One region of the Bradyrhizobium sp. USDA 4472 genome, then DNA from elsewhere that is predicted to be linked to it. Evidence: predicted binding sites of a transcription regulator. Region 1 holds the regulator's gene; each other region holds the start of a gene.
What was found. The regulator PhoB, encoded in region 1, activates phosphate uptake and scavenging genes when phosphate is short. The targets are predictions, from matches to a motif close to TGTCATNNANCTGTCAT.
Positions count from the first base shown of each region.

Region 2: ACVWZ4_RS23815 (UDP-2,3-diacylglucosamine diphosphatase) is a predicted target of PhoB. The motif match lies at 2,385-2,401, and genes of this name have one in related genera.
Region 3: phnF (phosphonate metabolism transcriptional regulator PhnF) is a predicted target of PhoB. The motif match lies at 1,726-1,742, and genes of this name have one in related genera.
Region 4: ugpB (sn-glycerol-3-phosphate ABC transporter substrate-binding protein UgpB) is a predicted target of PhoB. The motif match lies at 2,654-2,670, and genes of this name have one in related genera.

Region 1 is NZ_JBSSAM010000001.1:3,183,942-3,189,553, forward strand. It holds gene pstC (phosphate ABC transporter permease subunit PstC) at 1-923, shown strand, start outside; gene pstA (phosphate ABC transporter permease PstA) at 925-1,770, shown strand; gene pstB (phosphate ABC transporter ATP-binding protein PstB) at 1,767-2,591, shown strand; gene phoU (phosphate signaling complex protein PhoU) at 2,603-3,319, shown strand; gene phoB (phosphate regulon transcriptional regulator PhoB) at 3,342-4,049, shown strand; gene ACVWZ4_RS14615 (GcrA family cell cycle regulator) at 4,150-4,662, opposite strand; gene ACVWZ4_RS14620 (acetylornithine transaminase) at 5,117-5,612, shown strand, end outside.
Region 2 is NZ_JBSSAM010000001.1:5,118,048-5,123,659, reverse strand. It holds gene ACVWZ4_RS23825 (threonine/serine dehydratase) at 1-412, opposite strand, end outside; gene ACVWZ4_RS23820 (glycosyltransferase family 4 protein) at 477-1,535, opposite strand; gene ACVWZ4_RS23815 (UDP-2,3-diacylglucosamine diphosphatase) at 1,549-2,361, opposite strand; gene thiD (bifunctional hydroxymethylpyrimidine kinase/phosphomethylpyrimidine kinase) at 2,565-3,365, opposite strand; gene ACVWZ4_RS23805 (Lrp/AsnC ligand binding domain-containing protein) at 3,551-3,796, shown strand; gene ACVWZ4_RS23800 (c-type cytochrome) at 3,793-4,719, opposite strand; gene ACVWZ4_RS23795 (CHRD domain-containing protein) at 4,873-5,292, shown strand; gene ACVWZ4_RS23790 (cystathionine gamma-synthase family protein) at 5,367-5,612, opposite strand, start outside.
Region 3 is NZ_JBSSAM010000001.1:1,977,839-1,983,450, forward strand. It holds gene ACVWZ4_RS08960 (carbon-phosphorus lyase complex subunit PhnI) at 1-586, opposite strand, end outside; gene phnH (phosphonate C-P lyase system protein PhnH) at 591-1,199, opposite strand; gene phnG (phosphonate C-P lyase system protein PhnG) at 1,204-1,668, opposite strand; gene phnF (phosphonate metabolism transcriptional regulator PhnF) at 1,777-2,505, shown strand; gene phnE (phosphonate ABC transporter, permease protein PhnE) at 2,513-3,358, opposite strand; gene phnE (phosphonate ABC transporter, permease protein PhnE) at 3,355-4,239, opposite strand; gene phnD (phosphonate ABC transporter substrate-binding protein) at 4,324-5,253, opposite strand; gene phnC (phosphonate ABC transporter ATP-binding protein) at 5,317-5,612, opposite strand, start outside.
Region 4 is NZ_JBSSAM010000001.1:2,481,641-2,487,252, reverse strand. It holds gene ugpE (sn-glycerol-3-phosphate ABC transporter permease UgpE) at 1-354, opposite strand, end outside; gene ugpA (sn-glycerol-3-phosphate ABC transporter permease UgpA) at 354-1,235, opposite strand; gene ugpB (sn-glycerol-3-phosphate ABC transporter substrate-binding protein UgpB) at 1,284-2,600, opposite strand; gene ACVWZ4_RS11295 (CaiB/BaiF CoA transferase family protein) at 2,938-4,140, opposite strand; gene ACVWZ4_RS11290 (organic hydroperoxide resistance protein) at 4,327-4,752, opposite strand; gene ACVWZ4_RS11285 (MarR family winged helix-turn-helix transcriptional regulator) at 4,910-5,368, shown strand; tRNA gene ACVWZ4_RS11280 (tRNA-Ala) at 5,501-5,576, opposite strand.

The sequences.
Region 1 (5,612 bases):
TCAAGCTCGGCGATGTCACCTTCTACTGGATTACGCGGCTCAGCGCGATTTCGGTGCTTCTCATTCTCGGCGGCATCATCGTTTCGCTGATCATCGGCGCCGTCCCGGCGATGAAGGAGTACGGCTTCGCGTTCCTGTGGACGCAGCGCTGGGCGCCCTCGGCGGATCCGCCCGTGCTCGGCGCGCTCGGACCGATGTACGGCACGCTCGTCACCTCCTTCATAGCGATGCTGATCGCCATTCCGGTCGGTCTCGGCATTGCGATCTTCCTGACCGAGCTCTGCCCGCAATGGCTGCGCCGGCCAATCGGCATGGCGATCGAGCTGCTCGCCGGCATTCCCTCGATCATCTACGGCATGTGGGGCTTCTTCGTGCTGGGCCCGTTCCTGGCCAACACCTTCCAGCCCTTCATGATCAAGATCTTCGATGGCGTCCCCGTGCTCGGCGCGATCTTCGCAGGTCCGCCGTCCTATCTCAGCCTGTTCAACGCCGCGCTGATCCTCGCGATCATGGTGCTGCCATTCATCACATCGATCTCGGTCGACGTGTTCAAGACGGTGCCTCCGGTGCTGAAGGAAGCTGCCTATGGAGTCGGCTGCACCACCTGGGAAGTGGTGCGCAGCGTGGTAATTCCCTATACCCGCGTCGGCATCATCGGCGGCGTCATGCTGGCGCTGGGCCGCGCGCTCGGCGAGACCATGGCGGTCACCTTCATCATCGGCAACTCGTTCCGCATCTCGTCGTCGATCTTCGCGCCGGGCACGACGATCTCGGCGGCGATCGCCTCCGAATTCGCCGAGAGCGACGGGCTGCACCAGTCCGGCCTGATCCTGCTCGGCCTGCTGCTGTTCGTGCTGACGTTCTTCGTGCTCGCGGGCGCCCGGCTGATGCTGCTGCGTCTGGAAAGGAAGGCGGGGAAGTAACATGAACCCGATTTATGCACGCCGCCGCCGCAAGGACATCGTCGTCCGCACGCTCTGCATCGCCGCCGCCGCCTTCGGCGTGACCTGGCTCGCGCTGATCCTGATGACGCTGCTTTACAACGGGTTGGCGGGCCTCAACCTCGAACTGTTCGTCGCCGACACGCCGCCGCCGGGCTCGACCGAAGGCGGCCTGCGCAACGCCATCGTGGGTTCGCTGATCATGACCGTGATCGGCGTCGGCATCGGCGCGCCGCTCGGCCTGTTCGCCGGCACCTATCTCGCCGAGTACGGTCGCAACGACAAGCTGACCTCGGTGATCCGCTTCATCAACGACATCCTGCTGTCGGCGCCCTCGATCATCATCGGCCTGTTCATCTATGGCGCCGTGGTGGTGCCGATGCGCGGCTTCTCGGCGATCGCAGGCTCGCTCGCTTTGGCCGTCATCGTGATCCCGGTGGTGCTGCGTACGACCGAGGACATGCTGCTGCTGGTGCCGAACGCGCTGCGTGAAGCGGCCTCGGCGCTCGGCCTGCCGCGCTCGCTGGTGATCAAGCGGATCGCCTATCGCGCGGCCCGCTCGGGTCTCATTACCGGCGTGCTGCTCGCGACCGCCCGTGTCGCCGGCGAGACCGCGCCATTGCTCTTCACCGCGCTGTCGAACCAGTTCTTCAGCCTCGGCCTGAACAAGACGATGGCGAACCTGCCCGTGACGATCAACAACTTCGTCCAGAGCCCCTATGCCTATTGGAAGCAACTCGCCTGGAGCGGTGCGCTGCTGATTACGTTGACCGTGCTTGCCCTGAACATTGGCGCGCGCATTCTTGGCGCCGAGAGGACCGCAAAATGAGTGACCTTTCCGTATCGATGAGCGCCTCCGGCGGGCTCCCGCATGCCCAGCAGCCGCTGCCCGAAGCTCCGGCGAAGGTGACAGTGCGCAATCTCAACTTCTATTACGGCGAGCACCACGCGCTGAAGAACATCAATCTGGCGCTCGGCACCAACCGCGTCACGGCCTTCATCGGCCCGTCGGGCTGCGGCAAGTCGACCCTGCTGCGCATCTTCAACCGGATGTACGACCTCTATCCCGGCCAGCGCGTCACCGGCCAGCTGATGCTCGACCAGACCAACATCCTCGATCCCGGGCTGGACCTCAATCTGTTGCGCGCGCGCGTCGGCATGGTGTTCCAGAAGCCGACGCCGTTTCCGATGACGATCTACGAGAACATCGCCTTCGGCATCCGTCTCTACGAGAAGATCCCGAAGTCCGAGATGGACGACCGCGTCGAGAAGGCGCTGCGCGGCGGCGCGCTGTGGAACGAGGTCAAGGACAAGCTCAATGCATCCGGCCTCTCGCTCTCCGGCGGCCAGCAGCAGCGTCTCTGCATCGCGCGCACCGTCGCCGTGCGGCCCGAGGTGATCCTGTTCGACGAGCCCTGCTCGGCGCTCGACCCGATCTCGACCGCCAAGGTCGAGGAGCTGATCCAGGAACTGTCCGAGAATTACACGATCGCGATCGTCACCCACAACATGCAGCAGGCGGCGCGCGTCTCCGACAAGACCGCCTTCATGTATCTCGGCGAGTTGATCGAGTTCGACGACACCAGCAAGATCTTCACGTCGCCGACCGACCGGCGCACGCAGGATTACATTACCGGCCGGTTCGGCTGAGGAGACAGGACATGGGTTCTGAACATACCGCAAAGGCTTTCGATACCGACCTCCAGGAGCTCACCCGGTCGGTCGCGGAAATGGGCGGCCTCGCCGAGCGGATGATCGTCGATTCCGTCGACGCGCTGATCCGTCGCGACGTCGCGCTCGGCCAGCGCGTGGTCATCACCGACGCCGAGATCGACGCGCTTCAAAGGCGGATCGAGGAGCACGCCGTGCTCACCATCGCCCGCCGCCAGCCGATGGCGATCGATCTGCGCGAGATCGTCGGCGCCATGCGCGTCGCGACCGATCTCGAGCGGATCGGCGACCTCGCCAAGAACATGGGCAAACGCGTCGCGGCGCTTGAGACGGATTTCCATCCGCTCAAGCTGTTCCGTGGCCTCGAGCACATGACCGACCTCGTGCAGCAACAGGTCAAGTCGGTGCTGGATGCCTATGCCGCGCATGATCTGCCGGCGGCGATGGTGGTGTGGAAGGGCGACGAGGAGGTCGACGCCATCTGCACCTCGCTGTTCCGCGAGCTCCTCACCTACATGATGGAGGATCCGCGCAACATCTCGTTCTGCATCCATCTGATGTTCTGCGCCAAGAACATCGAGCGGATCGGCGACCACGCCACCAACATTGCCGAGACCGTGTTCTACATGATCGAAGGCCAGGCCATCACCGACAAGCGACCGAAGGGCGACATGACGACCTTCGCAACCACCGTCCCCAACACCTGAATCCTCAAGGAGCGACGACCCCATGGGCGCACGCATTATGGTGGTTGAAGACGAAGAAGCTCTCACCGAGCTGCTTCGCTACAATCTCGAAGGCGACGGTTATGACGTTGAGACGGTGATGCGCGGCGACGACGCCGACACCCGTCTCAAGGAGCACATTCCCGATCTGATCGTGCTCGACTGGATGCTGCCGGGCCTGTCCGGTATCGAGCTGTGCCGCCGGTTGCGGACGCGGTCCGACACCAAGCAGCTGCCGATCATCATGCTCACCGCGCGCGGCGAGGAGAGCGAGCGGGTGCGCGGCCTCGCCACCGGCGCCGACGATTACATCGTCAAGCCGTTCTCCGTGCCTGAGCTGTTGGCGCGGGTGAAAGGACTGCTGCGGCGTGCAAGCCCCGAGCGGCTCGCAACCGTGCTGGCTTTCGGCGACATCGAGCTCGACCGCGAAAAGCGTCGCGTGGCGCGCTCGGGCCGGCCGATCGACCTCGGCCCGACCGAATATCGCCTGCTGGAGTTCTTCCTGGAGCATCCCGGCCGCGTGTTCTCGCGCGAGCAGTTGCTCGACAGCGTCTGGGGCCGCGACATCTACATCGACGAGCGGACCGTCGACGTGCATATCGGCCGCCTGCGCAAGCTCCTCAATCTCGGCCGCGAGCAGGACCCGATCCGCACCGTCCGTGGCGCCGGCTACGCGCTCGACGACCGCTTCGCGAAGGCCGAGCAGGCCTGAGCACGGTGACATGCAAGCAAAATAAAAAGCGCGCCCTGGGGCGCGCTTTTTTATGTCTCGATCGTCGCAGGTACCGGGACGCTGTCGTCTGGAGCCATGCTCAGCGCGGACCCGGCTTCGCCGGCGCGCGGCGACGATCGGCCGCCGGCTGATACGCGACCCGCGAGTGCTGGGCGCAATAGGGCAGGCCGGAGAGCGCCTTGCCGCCGCAGAAGAAGAAGTCCGCGCTCGAGGGATCGCCGACCGGCCAGTGGCAGGTGGCCTCGTTCAATTCGAGCAGCGACAGCCGCTGGCTCATCGGCACCACGTTGTCGAAGGTCACAGGTTCAGCCTCGACCTCGACCTCGAAGGCCTGGGCGAGTGCGGTGTTGCCCCGCGAGATCGGGCGGCTCACGCGCATCATGTGCTGCGCGGGACGCGCCTTGCGCGGCCGGGGAGCTGCCGAAGACGGGCTCTTGGCGCGGCCGGACAGGCCGAGCCTGTGTACCTTGCCGATCACGGCGTTGCGGGTGACATTCCCAAGCTCAGCGGCAATCTGGCTGGCCGAAAGTCCGGCCTCCCAGAGCTTTTTCAGCTGTTCGACGCGATCGTCGGACCAGGTCAAAACGGTCATGGCACCCTTTCCTTCACCGCGCGCCGCCATCTGCGGGGCCGCACGACGAATGCGTAAGCTTCGAAAAACCCGTGCCGCCAGAATCCCTTAAGGCTCGCCGGGCGCAATCAGACGCCCGAACGTTTACGCCGGTACAAGAGGACTTTTGGGATCAGAACCGCTGCACGAGATGTCGTATCTGACAAGCCGAACGCTACAATATGGCGTGACTCACGCGCAAGAGTCCGGCGACTCGCTTCCACATGTTCCGTGGCGAATATCCCGCAAAATCGCCACCGCAAGACTACGGATTCAGCATGTCGCGAGGCGTTCGGGCGGCATTGACACCCGTTTCACCAGGCCTAAAATGGTGACGCGTGCCGCCCTTAAAAGGCGGCACGTTTCGTTTTCAGGCTGGTCAATGGTGCGTTGCGCAATGCACGCCCACACCGTCCGCAACATTCAAGTGGCCGTCATGACTAACAGCGCAGCGCCGCATTTGCTCCCCGTTTTCGCCAGGGCCGATCTCGGTTTTGAGCGCGGTGAAGGCGTTTGGTTGATCGCAACCAATGGCGATCGGTATCTCGATTTCACCTCGGGCGTCGCCGTGAATGCGCTCGGACATGCCCATCCCGCGCTGGTCAAGGCGCTGCAGGAGCAGGCCACCAAGCTCTGGCACATGTCGAACCTGTTCCAGAGCCCGGATGGCGAGAAGCTCGCCGCGCGTCTGTGCAACGAGAGTTTTGCCGACTTCGTGTTCTTCTGTAATTCCGGCGCCGAGGCGCTGGAGGGCGTGATCAAGCTGGTCCGCCATCATCACTTCTCCAAGGGCCATCCCGAGCGCTATCGCATCGTCACCTTCGAAGGCGCTTTCCATGGCCGCACGCTGGCGACGCTGGCCGCGACCGGATCGGCAAAATATCTCGAAGGCTTCGGGCCGCCGATGGACGGTTTCGACCAGGTGCCGCATG
Region 2 (5,612 bases), 1.9 Mb from region 1:
GCGAGATCGCCTCGCGGTCGTCGCGGTCGCGATCGTACAGCACGACTTCGGCGCCATAGGATTTGGTGCGCTCGCGCTTCGACAGCGGCGCGTCCGCCGGCATCACGATGGTCGCCTGCATGTCCAGGATCTTGGCTGCCGCCGCCACGCCCTGGGCGTGGTTGCCGGAGGAGAACGCGACGACGCCCCCCGGGCGCTTGTCCTGCGGGATCGAGAACACCTTGTTGAAGGCGCCGCGGAATTTGAAGGAGCCGGTGCGCTGGAGCATCTCCGGCTTCAGGAAAACTTTTGCACCCACGCGCTCGTTGAGCACGGGCAAGGACAACAAGGGGGTGCGGACGGCGAAGGGCGCGAGCACGCGCGCTGCGGCGTCGATATCGGCGGGGCCGACCGGAAGGGGCTGTTCGGACATGGCGTGATTTTATCGCGGCGGACGAGCCGCGGGCAAGACACCTCCGGGCGAGGATCCTCTGCGCTCAGGCGACGAACCGCGGCCGTTCCGCTCCAGCCCGGCCAGGCAGCACGGCGCCAACGGCGCGGATGCGCTCGACAAAAGCCCGCGCCGAGGCCTCCCAGGTATAGGCGGCGGCGAATTCGACGCAGGCCTGCCTGGAGATGTCGAGCGCCGCAAGGCAGGCGTCACGCAGATCATCCTCCAGCGCGCCGACAGGTGCATCGCCGATGACGTCGCGGGGCCCCTTCAGCGGGAACGCCGCGACCGGCAGTCCGCTCGCGAGCGCCTCGAGCAGGACCAGGCCGAACGTGTCGGTCTTGCTCGGAAACACGAAGACATCGGCCGCCGCATAGATGTCGGCCAGCTCCTCCCCGTGCTTTTCGCCCAGGAAAATTGCATCGGGATAGGCCTCTTCCAGCGCGTTGCGCGCCGGGCCGTCGCCGACGATGACCTTGGTGCCGGGCAGATCGAGATCGAGGAACGCCTCGAGATTCTTCTCCACCGCGACGCGGCCGACCGAAAGGAAGACGGGGGCCGGCAGGCAAAGATCGATGGCGCGGGGGTGGAACAGATGCGTATCGACGCCGCGTGGCCACAGCACGACATTGTCGAAACCGCGCTCGCCGAGTTCGCGGGCCAGCGCTGGCGTCGCCGCCATCACGGCCCGGCTCGGGCCGTGGAAGCGGCGCAGCGCCCGCCAGATCAGCGAGCCCGGAACCGGCACGCGGGCGCGGACATATTCGGGGAAGCGGGTGTGGAAGCTGGTCGTGAACGGCAGCTTGCGCTGGCGGCAATAGCGGCGGACCATCACGCCGATCGGTCCTTCCGTCGCGATGTGGATGCTGTCGGGCCGGGCTTCCTCGATCAGCTTCGCAATGCGCGCCGGGCGCGGCATCGCCAGCCGCACGTCGCGATAGCTCGGCATCGCAAAGGTGCGGAACGATTGCGGCGTCAGGAACGTGAACTCGACGCCAAGACCTTCGACTTGAAGCGCCTTCGCGGCGTCAGCGAGCTTGGTCAGCGTCCGAACCACACCGTTGACTTGCGGGTGCCAGGCGTCGGTCGCGACCAGGATGCGCATCAGGCAGCTCTCATCAAGCAGCTCTGGCTGCCACCTGCGGCACTTCTGCCGGCTTCTGCAGGTGATCCGCCCAGGTGATGATCTCGAAACGGCCGTCGTCGTGCTCGACCAGCGCAGTGCAGCTCTCGACCCAGTCGCCGCAGTTCATGTAGCGGATGCCGTTCTCGTCGCGGATCACGGCGTAGTGGATGTGGCCGCAGATCACGCCATCCGCGTCGTGGCGCCGTGCTTCGGCGGCGAGCGCCTGCTCGAACGCGCCGATATAGTTGACCGCGTTCTTGACCTTCTGCTTGGCCCATTGCGACAGCGACCAATAGGGCACCTTGAACATGCGGCGGAAGAAGTTGACGAAGCGATTCATCTGGATCGCGAAGTCGTAGGCCTTGTCGCCGAGATGGGCGAGCCAGCGCGCGTTCTGCACCACGAGGTCGAAGATGTCGCCGTGGATGACGAGATATCGCTTGCCGTCCACGCCGGTGTGGACGGTGTTCTCGACGACGTCGATGCCGCCGAAATGCGTGCCGTAATAGTTGCGCAGGAACTCGTCGTGATTGCCGGGCACGTAGACGACCTTGGCACCCTTGCGCGCCTTGCGCAGCAGCTTCTGGACGAGGTCGTTATGCGATTGCGGCCAATGCCAGCTCGATTTCAACGCCCAGCCATCCACGATGTCGCCGACGAGATAGATCGTATCGGCATCGTGGTAACGCAGGAAGTCCAGCAGAAGATCGGCTTGAGAGCCGCGGGCTCCGAGATGGACGTCGGAGATGAACAACGTGCGAAAGCGCCGCTCCGGGCTTTCGTCACTCACATCGTAACTTCCCATGCGACAGCCTGTAACAATGTCCCGTGACAGGGGGATGACGATTGAACCTTTGAGGCACCCTCGGATACGAATCGGACCTTGCCTCGCCCTCCCCGCGAATATCAGCCGCATGCGACAAACAGGCGACATGGCCCGCGATGGGGCCCCGCAAAATGCCGGGAAGCCATGGTCCCGGCGGGTGCTTGCGAGCCGCGAAATCAGCGTCAGTAAAACCTGTGGAAATGATGGATCGGCCCGTGGCCGTGACCGACGCTGAAGCGGTCGGCAGAAGCGATCGCCGCGCTGATCCAGCTCTTGGCATTGCGCACGGCCGTTTCGAGATCTTCGCCCTTGGCAAGACCTGCCGCAACCGCTGAGGATAGCGAGCAGCCGGTGCCGTGCGTGTTGCGGGTCGCGATGCGCGGTGCAGCAAGCGCGATCATGGCGGTGGCGCTGATCAGATAGTCGGTGCTCTCCGCTCCCTCGCCGTGCCCGCCCTTGATCAGGACGGCGCGGCAGCCGAGGCCAAGCAGGCGACGCCCCTGGCTTTCGACATCGCTCTCGCTTCGCGCGACCGGCTCGTCCAGCAGCGCAGCCGCCTCCGGCAGATTGGGCGTGATCACCGACGCGAGCGGCATCAGTTTCGTGCGCAACGCTTCGACGGCCTCCGCGGCAAGCAAGCGATCGCCCGAACTTGCGACCATCACGGGATCGAGCACGACATGGCGCGGCCTCCAGTACGACAGCGCTGAGGCGATCGCATCGATGCTGCCTGCCTGCGCCACCATGCCGATCTTGACGGCGCCGACGTCGAGATCGGAGAACACCGCATCGATCTGCGCGGTGAGGAAATCAGCGGGCACCGGGTGAATGCCGGTGACGCGTTTGGTGTTTTGCGCGGTCAACGCGGTGATCGCGGAGGTGCCGTAGACGCCGAGTGCGGCAAAGGTCTTCAGGTCGGCCTGGATGCCGGCGCCGCCGCTCGAATCGGAACCGGCGATGGTGAGCGCCACTGATGTCGTCATCGCGGGACACGCTTGCTTGAACAAAACTCGGCCATCGCCTGTCCTAGCGCCCTCCCACAGCCCCAGCAAGCCGCCGAATCTCGCGGCGTCGATGACCTCGTGGCACTTGTCGCGACCGCTGGCGGCTTGCTAAATCGGGCCGGTTTTGGCCTATTGGCCGGGAACAGGCCTTCGGAGTGACTGCTATGGTTCCTTTTTTCGTCCAGATCAAATGCAAGCTCGGCCAGTCCTATACGGTGGCCAACGCGCTCGCCGAAGCCGAGATCGCCTCCGAGATCTACTCCACGGCAGGCCAATACGATCTGCTGGTGAAGTTCTATGTCGACAAAGACACCGATATCGGCCACTTCGTGAACGAGAAGGTGCAGGTGCTGCCGGGCATCCAGGACACCCTCACCATCATCACCTTCAAGGCGTTCGGCGCCAGCTAGCCGCCACCTTCCCTGCGCTTGGGCGGCGTCGGGCCATCGACGGGCGGCAGCGACTTCAGATAGGCGGCCATCGCCGCGCGGTCCTCAGGCTTGAGCTGCGCGAGGTTCTTGATCACCGGCCGCATCGAGCCCGATGCGCTGTCGCCCTCGGGCATGTCGCCGGTCTCGAGGAAGTCGGCGATGTCGCTCTCACTCCAGCTGCCCAAGCCCTTCTGAGTGATGTTCGGCACCCAGCCCTCGCCTTCGGGATTGGGGCCGCCGGCGAAGCGCTGCGAGCCGATGACGCCGCCGAGAACATTGCGCGGGCTGTGGCACTCGGCGCAATGGCCAAAGCCGTTGACGAGATAGGCGCCGCGATTCCATTGCGCTGAACGTGCCGGATCTGGCACGAACGGCCTGACATCCATGAACAGCCATTTCCAGATGCCGACATTGCGGCGGATGTTGAACGGAAACGGCAGATCATGGTCGCGCACCCGGCCCGAGACCTGCGGCAGCGTCTTCAGGTAAGCGAAGAGATCGCGGACGTCGTTAATATCAGCGATGTGGTAGGACGTGTAGGGAAACGCCGGATAGTAGTGTGTGCCCTCTGGCGAAATGCCGCGTGTCACCGCATTGACGAAATCGGCCTCGCTCCAGCGTCCGATGCCGTCATTGGGATCGGGCGAAATGTTCGGGACATAGAACGTGCCGAACGGCGAGCCGAGCGCCAGGCCGCCACCGAGCCGCAGACGATCCGGCTGGTTGGGCACGGCATGGCAGGACGAGCAGCCCCCGGCGTTGAACAGCTCCTGCCCGTTGGCGAGATCGGGCCCGCGCGTCGGCGCCGGCAAGGCCAGCGCAGTCGGCGCGGTCAGCCACCAATAAGCGGCAACAGCTGCAACGGTCGTGACGAGAATGACATAAATTGTTCGTCGCAGCATTGCGGATCCCATCGTGCTCCGGCGAATTTACGGATCAACCCGCAGCCGCTCCAGCCACGAATAATTTAGATGGTTCGATCGGAATCCGGGAATAAACTTGCAATCGCACTGTTTGCAGGTTGACCGCAATCAGGCGTCAACAGGGAGAGACCCATGAACAAAGCCCTTTTTGCCACGCTGGCACTCGGAGCCGCCGTCGCATTCGCAGGCTCGGCCAGCGCGGAGAAATTGAAGGCGACGCTGGACGGCAAGTCCGAAGTCCCCGCCAATGCCAGCGCCGGTACCGGCACGGCTGACATCGACTATGACGCCGCCAGCAAGAAGCTCTCCTGGAAGCTGACCTATTCCGGGCTCTCCGGCCCCGCCACCGCCGCTCATTTCCACGGTCCGGCCGAGCCTGGCAAGAACGCCGGCGTCATGGTGCCGATCCCCGGCGCCGCGAACAGCCCGGTCGAAGGCTCGGCGACGCTGACCGACGCGCAGGCCTCCGATCTCCTCGCCGGCAAGCTCTATGTCAACGTCCACACGGCGGCAAATCCGGGCGGCGAAATCCGCGGCCAGGTGACCAAGTAAGTTCATAGCAATCGCATCGGCGAGGGCCGGGCGCGAGCAGCGCTCGGCCCCTTCTATTCTGAATCTGCCGTAGCTCAGGCCGCGCTCAATGCGTGCTCGAGGTCGGCGATCAGGTCGGATGGATTTTCGATGCCGATCGACAGCCGGATGGTGCAATCGAGCACGCCGATCTTGTGCCTGATATCGGCGGGGACACCGGAATGGGTCATCGTCGCCGGGAGGCTGGCGAGCGACTCCGTTCCGCCAAGGCTCACGGCGAGCTTGAAGATCTGCAAGCCGTTGAGGAATTTCTCCGCCGCCGCCTGGCCGCCGACGATGTC
Region 3 (5,612 bases), 1.2 Mb from region 1:
GCAGGCGCAGATCGCGGTCCGCCGGAAAGTTCAGCGGCTCGCGGGTGAGATCACCGACGCTGGCGCCGTCTTCGGCCTGCGGCGAAGTCTCGATCAGCCCGTCACGACCGAGAATGTCGGTCACGCGCGGCGTCGGCGCCGTCGAGGCCTCGGCCAGGGCCGGCGCTTCCGGCACGAAGCCGCCGGCGAGCGAGGGATCGAGCAGGCGATGCGTATAGTCGAAGGTGGGGCCGAGGATCTGACCGCCGGGAATATCCTTGAAGGTCGACGACACCCGCCGCTGCACCCTCATCGCGCCGGTGTCGACCGGTTCGCTGGCGCCGAAGCGCGGCAAGGTGGCGCGGAAGGCGCGAACCAGGAAGATCGCCTCGATCAGGTCGCCACGGGCCTGCTTGATCGCGAGCGCTGCGAGCTCGCGGTCATAGAGCGAACCTTCGCTCATGACGCGATCGACGGCGAGCCCAAGCTGCTCAGAGATCTGGTCGAGCGTGACTTCCGCAACGCTTTGGTCGCCGCGCCTGGCATTGGCGAGCAGGCGATGAGCGTTCTCGATGGCGCGTTCGCCACCCTTGACTGCGACATACATGCCTCTAGCCTCCCTTGCCCAGGACTCGCGTGGTGCGCGGGATCGCAGCCACGGCATCATCGGCGACCAGAAGCACGTCGATGCCACGCGGAAACAGGGTTTCGTTGCAACGAAGACGTTCGAACAGGTCGGGGGGCTTGATCGTGGCCTGAAGCGTCGCGGCACCGTCAATGCCGGGGCCACGCAGCTCGAAGCCCGGTCCTCGGTCCAGGCTTTCGACCTGGATGATCACCGTGGTCGAACGGTCAGGATATTCGTTGGTGCCGAGCGCGAAGCGCTCGAACGGGGGCAACGCACCGCCGTCACTGATCAGAGCGAACGCCGCGATGGAGGCATCCTGCACCACCGGCGCACCGCTGTGGAACTTCAGCCATTTCAGGACGTCGGGGCTTTCCGCCATCCGAGCATCGAGCCAGAGCGGCGTGTCATGATCGAACAGCGTCAGCGCGATCGCGGCGGTGCCACGCATCATCGTCTCAGGTGTTCCGGCCATCGGCAGGATGCGCTGGACCGAGCCCGGCCGCGCCATCGCATCCATGACCGAGCGAAAGGTCGATTGCGCCGACAAAACCTTGTCGGCGAACCCCGGCGGCAGTTCCGCAATCGTGGTCATGGCCTCACCCTTCACCGCGCACCATGGTGTAGAAATCAACCTTCGTCGCAGCGGTCTCTTCCGCCGCGCGCCTGCGTCTCGTCATAAGCTGCTCGCGCAGCGGCGCGATAACGTCGCGCTCGACAGCCGCGCCAAAATCGCGCGACTGCACCAGCGCGTCGCACAGCGCGATCAGCCGCGCCTTCTCGCCATCGCGCCCGAGCGTGTAGCCGAAGCCGACCTCGCCGCTCGCAAGCCGCACGGCGGCGCGCGACACCGTCGCCTCGCCGAGATTGAACGGCGCGCCATCGCCACCGATCCGGCCGCGCAACATCACCAGGCCGTTCTCCGGCGCGCGTAACTCCTGATGGCCGGGCAAGGAGATCATGCGCAGGCGGGCGGCGATCTCGCCCGCCTCCGCATGCGCCAGCACAGCCATGGCGGCCTGGCGCTGGGCTTGCTGGGTGTTGTGCTGGGTCACCGAATCCACCGACTCTTGTCGAACTCAAGTTGTCTATGATACTAGACAACTTGATACGGAAACGCCATGACCGTTTCGTGACAAACGTGTGATTTTCGGGCTAGGCTGATCGCCGACATGAGCATGCAGGACACCGCCTCTTCAGGCGTCGCGCTGTGGCGCCTCGTTGCCGACGGCATCGAGCGCGGCATCGCCGACGGCCGTTTTGCCACAGGCGACAAGCTGCCGGGCGAGATGGAGATCGCCGAAACCTATCGCGTCAACCGCCACACCGTGCGGCGCGCGCTGGCGGCGCTCGCCGACCGCGGCATCGTGCGCGCCGAGCGCGGCAGCGGAACCTATGTCGAGGCGCAGAAGCTCGCTTATCCCCTGCGCTCGCGCACGCGCTTCTCGGAGATCGTCGGCGCCGACGGCCGCGAGCCGCATGGAAGGATGATCGAGGCGTCGGAGGACGTCGCAACGCGGGAGTTCGCGCGGGAGCTCGGATTGAAGACAGGCGCGCCGCTGGTCAGGATCGAAGCCATCCGCCTCGCCGATCGCAGGCCGATCTGCGTCTCCACCACCTGGCTGTCGGCAGAGTGGTTTCCCGACGCCGGCACGGTGTTTGCCGCCACGCGCTCGATGACGAAGATGCTCGAGCATTACGGTATCAGCGACTACCGCCGCGGCGCCACGAGGATCACGGCCGGCATCGTGGACGCGACCGACGCCGCGCGGCTCGATCTGCCGTTGGGGCGGCCGATCCTGGTGGTCGATGCGACGGATCTCGATCTCGGCGGCAAGCCGCTGCTGACCAAGCACTCGCGGTTTGCAGCCGAGCGGGTGGAGTTTCTGGTGGAGCCGTAGGGAAGGCTCAGGCTACGGCCCGCCGCCCAATGATCGCAAAGCGCAGCTTGCCCGAGATGAAATCGATCGCGGCGACTGCGACCAGGATCATCAGGATCAGGAAGGATACCTTCTGCCATTCCAGCACGCGGATCTGCTCGGCGAGCTGGAGGCCGATGCCGCCGGCGCCGACGATGCCGATGATGGTTGCCGAGCGCGTGTTGGACTCGATGAAGTAGAGCACCTGGCCGGCGATGACAGGCAGCACCTGCGGCATCAAACCGAAGCGGATCTCGTGCAGCACGCCGCCGCCGGAGGCACGGATGCCCTCGACCTGCTTCTGGTCGGCGCCTTCGATCGCCTCCGAAAACAGCTTCCCGAAGGCGCCGAAATCCGACACCGCGATCGCGAGCACGCCGGCGAACGGGCCGAGCCCGACGACGTTGATCCAGACCAGCGCCCAGATCAGGGTGTCGACGCCGCGGATCGAATCGAGGAACCGCCGCACCGGGAAGCGGACCATTTCAGGCACGATATTACGCGCCGCAATCAGGCTGACCGGCAGCGCCATCAGTGCGGCCAGCGTGGTGCCGAGCAGCGCGATCGACAGCGTCTCGCCCAGCGCTTTCAGATAAAGCGGCAGCGACGAGCCGGGATCGGGCGGCATCATCATCATGCCGATCCAGCCGAGCTGGCTCAGCCCCGAGATGAAACGCGAGGGCGAGAAATCGAGATCGACCAGGCCGAACACGAAGATCGCTAGCGCAGCGAGCAGCATCATCGGCGTCGCCAGGCGCGACGACGCCGGGCGGTCGAAGACGTCGGGATAGCGCGCGCGGAACTCCGCAGTGTTCACTTCAGGCGGCTTGCTCAATTTCGCGCCTCCCTGCCAAACAGGCGGCCGCGCACCCAGCCGGTGGTGATGTCGATCAGGAAGACCGTGACGATGATGGTGACGAGGATGGCGCTGACATCGGAGTAGTAGAACTTACGGATCGCGACGATCAGCTCCTGCCCGATGCCGCCGGCGCCAACAAAGCCCATGACAGAAGCTTCACGAACGTTGATCTCGAAGCGCAGCAGCGCGTAGCTGGCATAGCCCGCCGAGACCTGCGGCAGGATCGCAAATCGCATGCAGGAGATCCAGCTCGCGCCGGTGGAGCGGATACCTTCGGCAGGCTTCATGTCCGCATTCTCGACGATCTCCGAGAACAGTTTTCCGAGCGCGCCGGTCGAGTGGATCGCGATCGCCAGCACACCCGCGACCGGACCGAGGCCGAAGGCCATGACGAAGATCAACGCAAACACGATGCCGGGCACCGTGCGCGCGAATTCAAGCAAGCGCCGCACCGTGAAGCGCAGCCAGGCCGCGGGCGAGGTGTTCTCAGCGGACAAGAAATTCAGCGCGAAGGCGAAAACGCTGCCGATCAGCGTGCCGACATAGCTGATCAGCAGCGTCTCGCCGAGCAGTCTCAGCCATTTGTGCCAGCCCCAGAACCACTCGCCAGGATTGGTCCAGACCCGCTCGCCGCTATCGAGGGTCAGGATGCGGTCGAAATAGCTGACGAAGTTGCCGAAATAGCTGAAGAACGTCCGCAAATTCACCTCGGCGCCGATCGAGGCCACAATCAGCGCGACGACGAAGACGGCGAGGCCCGCCAGCAGCCGCAAGCGCTTGCGTGCGACCGCCTTGCGATAGGCGGCGTTGAGGGCGGCGAGCTGCTGCTCGGGAAGGATCGAAACCGCAATCGTCATCGAAGGCACAGATCCAGCACAGACAGATCCATCAAGAACAGAGCCAGGTCCCTCGACCCGGCTCCAGTACATGTCCCGACGAGGTCAGGACGCCTTCTTGCGCAGATTGTCGACGAACTTGATCAGCTCGATGGTCTTGTTGTAATCGTCGGTGGCGACCGGCTCCCAGGGCTTGTTCTTGCCGTCGGAGAGCTTCTTGAACGCCTCGGGGTCCTTCGTCGCCGCATCGAGGAAGGCCTTCTTGATCGCGGCCTTCATGTCGTCAGGCAGATCGCTGAGATAGGCATAGGGCGAGTTGATGATGAGGTCGGACTTCACGATGATGCGGAAATCCTCCTTCTTCATCGGCGTGCCGTCGGCCGACTTCACCATGCCCTTGTTGAGCATGCGGGTCAGGTTGGAATCGTCGTCGGCGTTCCACCAGTTGGCGGCGACATCGACGGTTCCTTGCGCGAGCGCGAGAACGGCGTTCTCGTGGCTGCCGGTGAAGACGACCTTGGAGAAATAGGCATCGGGATCGATCCCCATCGCGTTCAGCTTGAAGCGGGGCATGTTGTTGCCGGACGTGGAGTTCGGATCGACCAGCCCGAGGTTCTTGCCCTTGAGATCCTCGATCTTCCGGTACGGCGATTTCGCCAACACGTAGAACACCGAGTAGTAGCCCTTCGAGCCGTCGGAATTGACGTCGATGACGAAGGCGTCGGTCTTCACGCCGGTGAGGCGGGCACGCGCAAAGGAAGCCGGACCGTAATAGCCGATCTGGATGTTGCCGGCGCGCTGGCCCTCGATCAGAGCCGCGTAGTCGTTGGCGACACGCAGTGTGACCTTGATGCCAAGCTCCTTGGACAGATAGCTGATGAAGGGGGCATAGCGCTCGGTCACGCCCGAGCCGTTCTCGGCCGGAATCGCGGCGAAGGTGATCTCCGGATATTTCGTCCTCCAGTCTTCGGCGGAGGCGGATCCGGCAAAGGTCAGCGCGGCTGCGCCGGCGAGAATGAGTCTGCGAGTGATCATGATGTCCTCTTCATGTGATAGGATCGGTTGACGCAAGACTGGCAATAATGGATGCGGCGCGGCTCAGGCAGCCGCGGCCCTTCCGAGCGCCGGGACGCCCTCGGGCGCCGGCGCAGGCGCGCCGCCCATGATTTCGGCGGCTTCGAGATCATAGAGCTCACGCGCGACGAGGTCGGTCAGTGCGGACGGGGCGCCATCGAACACCACCCGCCCCTGCGCCATACCGATCAGACGGTCGCAATAGCTGCGCGCCAGATCGAGCGAATGCAAATTGCAGATCACGGTGATGCCGAAGTGCTTGTTGATGCGCAGCAGCGCGTCCATGACGATCTTGGTGTTGCGCGGATCGAGCGAGGCGA
Region 4 (5,612 bases), 700 kb from region 1:
TATGATCCAGAAGATCGCCATCCGGAACGGGAAGCGGAAATAGACGATCGCATAGGCCGAGATGATCGAGATCGCGATCTTGCCGACCGCGATCAGGAGCGCCATGATCAGCGAGTTCAGCATCATGTTGGCCACGGGCTCGCGGGTCGAGCCGCTCGTGCCGACGAAGATGGTTTGGTAGTACACCTCGAAGAAATGGCCGCCGGGCAGCAGCGACATCTGCCCGTTGGCGATCAGCGCGTTGTCCTGGGTCGAGGCGACGATCGCGATGTACACGGGGAATGCGACGATCGCGATCCCGATCCAGAGGATGACGTGAGCGACGTAGCGTCGAAGGCCCTCCTGCTCGACCATCAGTAGGTCACCTTGCGTTCGACGAAGCGGAACTGGATTCCCGTGAGCACGATGACCAGGATCATCAGGATCACCGATTGGGCCGCCGAACTGCCGAGATTTCCGCCGAGCAGGCCGTCGGAGTAGACCTTGTAGACCAGCGTCACCGTCGACGTGCCGGGGCCGCCGCGGGTCATGGTGTCGATGATGCCGAAGGTGTCGAAGAAGGCGTAGACGATGTTGACGACGAGCAGGAAGAAGATGGTTGGCGACAGCAGCGGAAATGTCACGGTCCAGAACCGCCGCATCGGGCGCGCACCGTCGATTGCGGCGGCCTCGAACACGCTCTTCGGGATGGCCTGCAGCCCGGCGAGGAAGAACAGGAAATTATAGGAGATCTGCTTCCAGGCCGCGGCGACGATGATCAGCGCCGCAGCCTGATTGCCGTCGAGGAGCGGATTCCAGTCAATCCCGGCGGCGCGCAGATAACGCGAGATCACGCCGAGCGAGGGATGCAGCATGAAGATCCAGAGCACGCCGACGACCGGCGGCGCCACCGCGTAGGGCCAGATGAGCAGCGTGCGGTAGAGCATCACACCGCGCAGCGGCTTGTCCGCCATGACGGCGAGCAGCAGCGCAAAGGACAGCGACGACACCGCGATCGCGAACGAGAAGAAGAAGGTCCGGACGATGGACTCGAAATAGGCGGGGTCCTTGAACAGCTCGATGTAGTTATCGAACCAGACGAAGCTCGTTGATAGACCGAAGGCATCCTGCAGCAGGAAGGACTGGATTACCGCTTGCAGCGCCGGCCAATAGAAGAAAATCAGGACGACGGCGAGTTGCGGGGCAACCAGCACGTAGGGCAATAGCTTTGATTTGAAAATGGCTTGCTTTTGCATGATCTGAGCCGAGTGGCAGGCCGGCGTCCCGGCCCGCCACTCATCGCCTCACTTGACGGCGGTCTTTTCGAACTGGCGCAGCATCGTGTTGCCGCGCTCGACGGCGGCGTCCAGCGCCTGCTTGGCGGTCTTCTTGCCGGCGAGCGCCTGCTCGATCTCTTCCGCCCAGACATCGCGAAGCTGCGCCATGTTGCCGAGCCGCAGGCCGCGGGAGTTCTCGGTCGGCTCCTTGTTGGTCAGCTCGAGCAGCGGCGTCTCGAGATAGGGCTGGTCCTTGTAGAAACCTTCGGCCTTGGCCTTCTCATAGGCCGCCTTGGTGATCGGGAGATAGCCCGAGGCCTTGTGTATCCAGACCTGGCGATCGGTGTCCGACAGGAAGGTCAGGAATTTCGCCACGCCCTTGTATTCGTCGGCCGATTTGCCGCCCATGATCCAGAGCGAAGCGCCGCCGATGATCGAGTTCTGCGGTGCGTCCTTGACGTCGGGATAATAGGGCATCGGCGCGGCCGTGAAGTTGAACTTGGCCTGCGCCTTGATGTTGGCGAACAAGGACGAGGAGCTCAGGAAGATCGGGCACTCGCCGGAGGTGAAGCGGCCTTCGCCGGTGTTGGTGCGCCCGGCATAGTCATAGGTCTTGTCCTTCTGCAGCTCGATCAGTTTCTCCAGATGCCTGATCTGGACCGGCCCGTTGAACTTCAGCACGGTGTCGAAGCCGTCAAGGCCATTGGCCTTGCTGGCGAGCGGCACGTTGTGCCAGGCCGACAGCTGCTCGAGATTGACCCAGGTGACCCACGCGTTCGAGAACCCGCAGGTCGGATGGCCGTTGTCGTGCAGCTTCTTGGCCGCCTCGAAGGTTTCAGGCCAGGTCTTCGGGATCTCGACATTGGCCTTCTTGAGTTCGTCCAGGTTGACCCACATGACTGTCGACGACGAGTTGAAGGGGAATGACAGCATCTCGCCCTTCGAGGTCGAGTAGTAGCCGGTGATCGCCGGCAGGTAGATCTTGGGATCGAATTTCTCGCCGGCGTCGGCCATCAGCTTGTAGACCGGCTTCACTGCACCGGTCGCAGCCATCATGGTCGCGGTGCCGACTTCGAACACCTGCATGATGTGCGGGGCGTTGCCCGCGCGGAATGCCGCGATGCCGGCGTTCATCGTATCAGGGTAGCTGCCCTTGTACGTCGGGATGACCTTGTAGTCGCTCTGCGATGCATTGAAGTCGTTGGCGAGCTTGACGATGACGTCGTTGTTCGCGCCGGTCATGGCGTGCCACCACTGGATTTCAGTGACGGCAAGCGCCGGCGAGACGCCCATGCCAACCGTGACTGCAAATGCGGCAGCCGCTCCAAAATGTCGAAGAGCCATCTAGAAAACCTCCCTCAGGCGTCAAAAAGAAGCGCTTGCGCTAGCAGCGCCACATGACGTTCACATGACTGTGTAAGCGGCCGAAACGAAAGCGGCAAGCGCTGCAGAAGGGAAGCCATCAAATAGGCGAAGAGGCGGTTGGGCAGCCTCCTCTGTTCGCAGTGCACATGCGTGCATGCGCCGCACTGCGGCATTGGATGACGTGAGTCGAAATCGAGCAGCTCGAAAACCTCTCCCGCTTGCGGGAGAGGTCGGTGCGAAGCGCCGGGTGAGGGCTTTCTCCTCAAGGCCGCTGCGGCGAGACCCTCTCCCGCGCGCGGGAGAGGGAGCGCACCACTCAGCGCTTGCGCTCGGACCCGCAGACCGTGCCCTTCTCGACCATCGCGCCGATCTCTGCCTTTGAGTAGCCGAACTCGGCCAGCACCTCCTGGGCGTGCTCGCTGAATTTCGGCGGCAGGCGGCGCAGGCTCGGCTTGCTGCGATCGAGCCGGATCGGCGAAGCCACGCCCTTGTACCAGTCCTTCTCGATGACATCGCCGCGCGCGATCGTGTGCGGGTTGGTCAACGCCTGGTCGATCCTCTGCACGGGACCCGCGGGCAGGCCGGCCGCGAGCAGGCGATTGCACAGCGGCTCGGCCTCGTGCTGGCTGAACACGGCGGCAAGCTCGGCGCGCAGCGCCTCGCGATTGGCGATGCGGTCCTTGTTGCGGGCGAAGCGCGGATCGGTGCCGAGCTCCACCTTGCCGATCTCCTTACAGAGCTTGCGGAACGTGCCGTCATTGCCGACGCCGATGAAGATGTCGTCGGTCTTGGTCGGGAAGATCGCGTAAGGCACGAGGTTGGGATGCTCGTTGCCCGTGAGCGAGGGCGGCTTGCCATGCATGAAATAATTCGCGGTGTGCGGATGCATGATGGCAAGGCCCGTTTCGTACAGCGTCGTCTCCAGGAACTGGCCTTTGCCCGAGCGCTGCCGCTCCGACAGCGCCATCAGGATGCCGATTGCGGCATAGAGCCCGGTGGTGATGTCGACCAAGGGCACGCCGATCCGCATCGGGCCGCTCTCTTGCGAGCCGGTGGCGGCGATCATGCCGGTCATGGCCTGGATGATGGCATCATAGCCGGGATTGCCGCCGCGCGGGCCGTCGGCGCCGAAGCCGCAGATCCGGCAATGCACGAGGCGCGGGAATTTCTGGCTGAGCACATCGTTGCCGATGCCCCATTTCTCCAGCGTGCCCGGCTTGAAATTCTCGATCAGGACGTCGGCCGTCTCCAGCATCCTGAGCAGCACGACGCGGCCACCTTCGGAGGCGAGGTCGAGGCCGATCGAGCGCTTGTTTCTGTTAATGCCGACGAAATAAGCGGCGTCCTCCTCGTGGAAGGGAGGGCCCCAGTCGCGCACCTCGTCGCCTGCGGGCGGCTCGACCTTGATGACGTCGGCGCCATGGTCGGCGAGGATCTGGGTGCAGTAGGGGCCGCCGAGCACGCGCGTGAGATCGACGACGCGCAGTCCGCTCATTGCGCCCAAAACGGCTTCAGTCATGCCTTCGCATCCCCTGTGTCGATGTTGGCCACAGGCCTAGCGAGCTTCGTGCGCCCCAGCAATGCCTCGCTGCGGAGGGGGATATGCACGCGCGCGCCGCATCCCGCGGCACGGCAAAAACGGGCGGAAGCGGCCGGCCCAAGGGACCTCGCGCGGGGATCCCGGGCCAGCCATTCCATCGTCGGATCAGACGACCGTCAGGCGGACGTCGACATTGCCGCGCGTCGCGTTGGAATACGGGCACACCTGATGCGCCTTCTCGACCAGCGCCTCGGCGTCCGCGCGGGACAGGCCCGGCAGCGAGACGGCCAGATCGATGTCCAGGCCGAAGCCGCCGGCCGAGCGCGGGCCGATGCCGACGGTCGAGGTCACGGAGGCGTCGGCGGGAACCTTCGGGCCACCCTGCGACGACACGAACTTCATCGCGCCGATGAAGCAGGCGGCATAGCCGGCCGCAAACAGCTGCTCGGGATTGTTGCCGGCGCCGCCGCCACCGCCGAGTTCCTTCGGCGTGGTGAGCTTGACGTCGAGTGCGCCATCGAGGGTCGCGGCATGGCCGTCGCGGCCGCCGGTGGCTTTTGCGCTGGTCTTGTAGAGCACGTTCACGGACATTTTCGTCTTCCTTGGGATGTTCGGGTTGGCGTGCGATGTATATTGCAAACAATTAGATTGTGCACAATCGATATTCGCATGCCTCACATTTAATTGTTTGCAATTGAATGTCCGCCGGCCCGGCCCCACAATGCGGGTCAGTCTCGCGAGATTCTGCATGGCCCGGAAATCATCGACCCTCGATCCGCAACGCCTCGACAACCAGATCTGCTTCGCGGTCTATTCGGCCGCGCATGCCTTCAATCGCGTCTACAAGCCGCTGCTCGACCGCCTCGGACTGACCTATCCGCAATATCTGGTGATGCTGGTGCTGTGGGAGCGCGATGACGTCCCGCTCAAGGACATCGGTGAAAAGCTGTTTCTGGATTCCGGCACGCTGACGCCGCTCTTGAAGCGGCTGGAAGCAGCCCATCTGGTCAAGCGAACGCGAAGCAGCGAGGACGAGCGTCAGGTGCTCATCGCGCTGACTCCGCAAGGCCATGCGCTGAAAGACAAGGCGCGCAGCGTGCCGCAGTCGATCCTGGCGGCGTCGGATTGCTCGGTGTCGGAACTGGTCGCGATGAAGGACGAGATCGTGGCCTTAAGGGACCGGTTGAATGCGGTGATTGGGGCGTAGGGGGCTAGCAGAGCCGCAAGGAAAATAGAAGCTGAAACAGTCCGTCTTCGCCCTGCGGGCTTCGCCGGACACCACGCTTCGCCCTTCAGGCTCCTCGTGGCTGCGCCACGCGTAACCCCGAAGGGCGAAGCGTGGTGGAGCCAGGCGGGATCGAACCGCCGACCTCTTGCATGCCATGCAAGCGCTCTCCCAGCTGAGCTATGGCCCCTTTAGTCCAGATGGGACGATCCTGGGGGGATCCGTC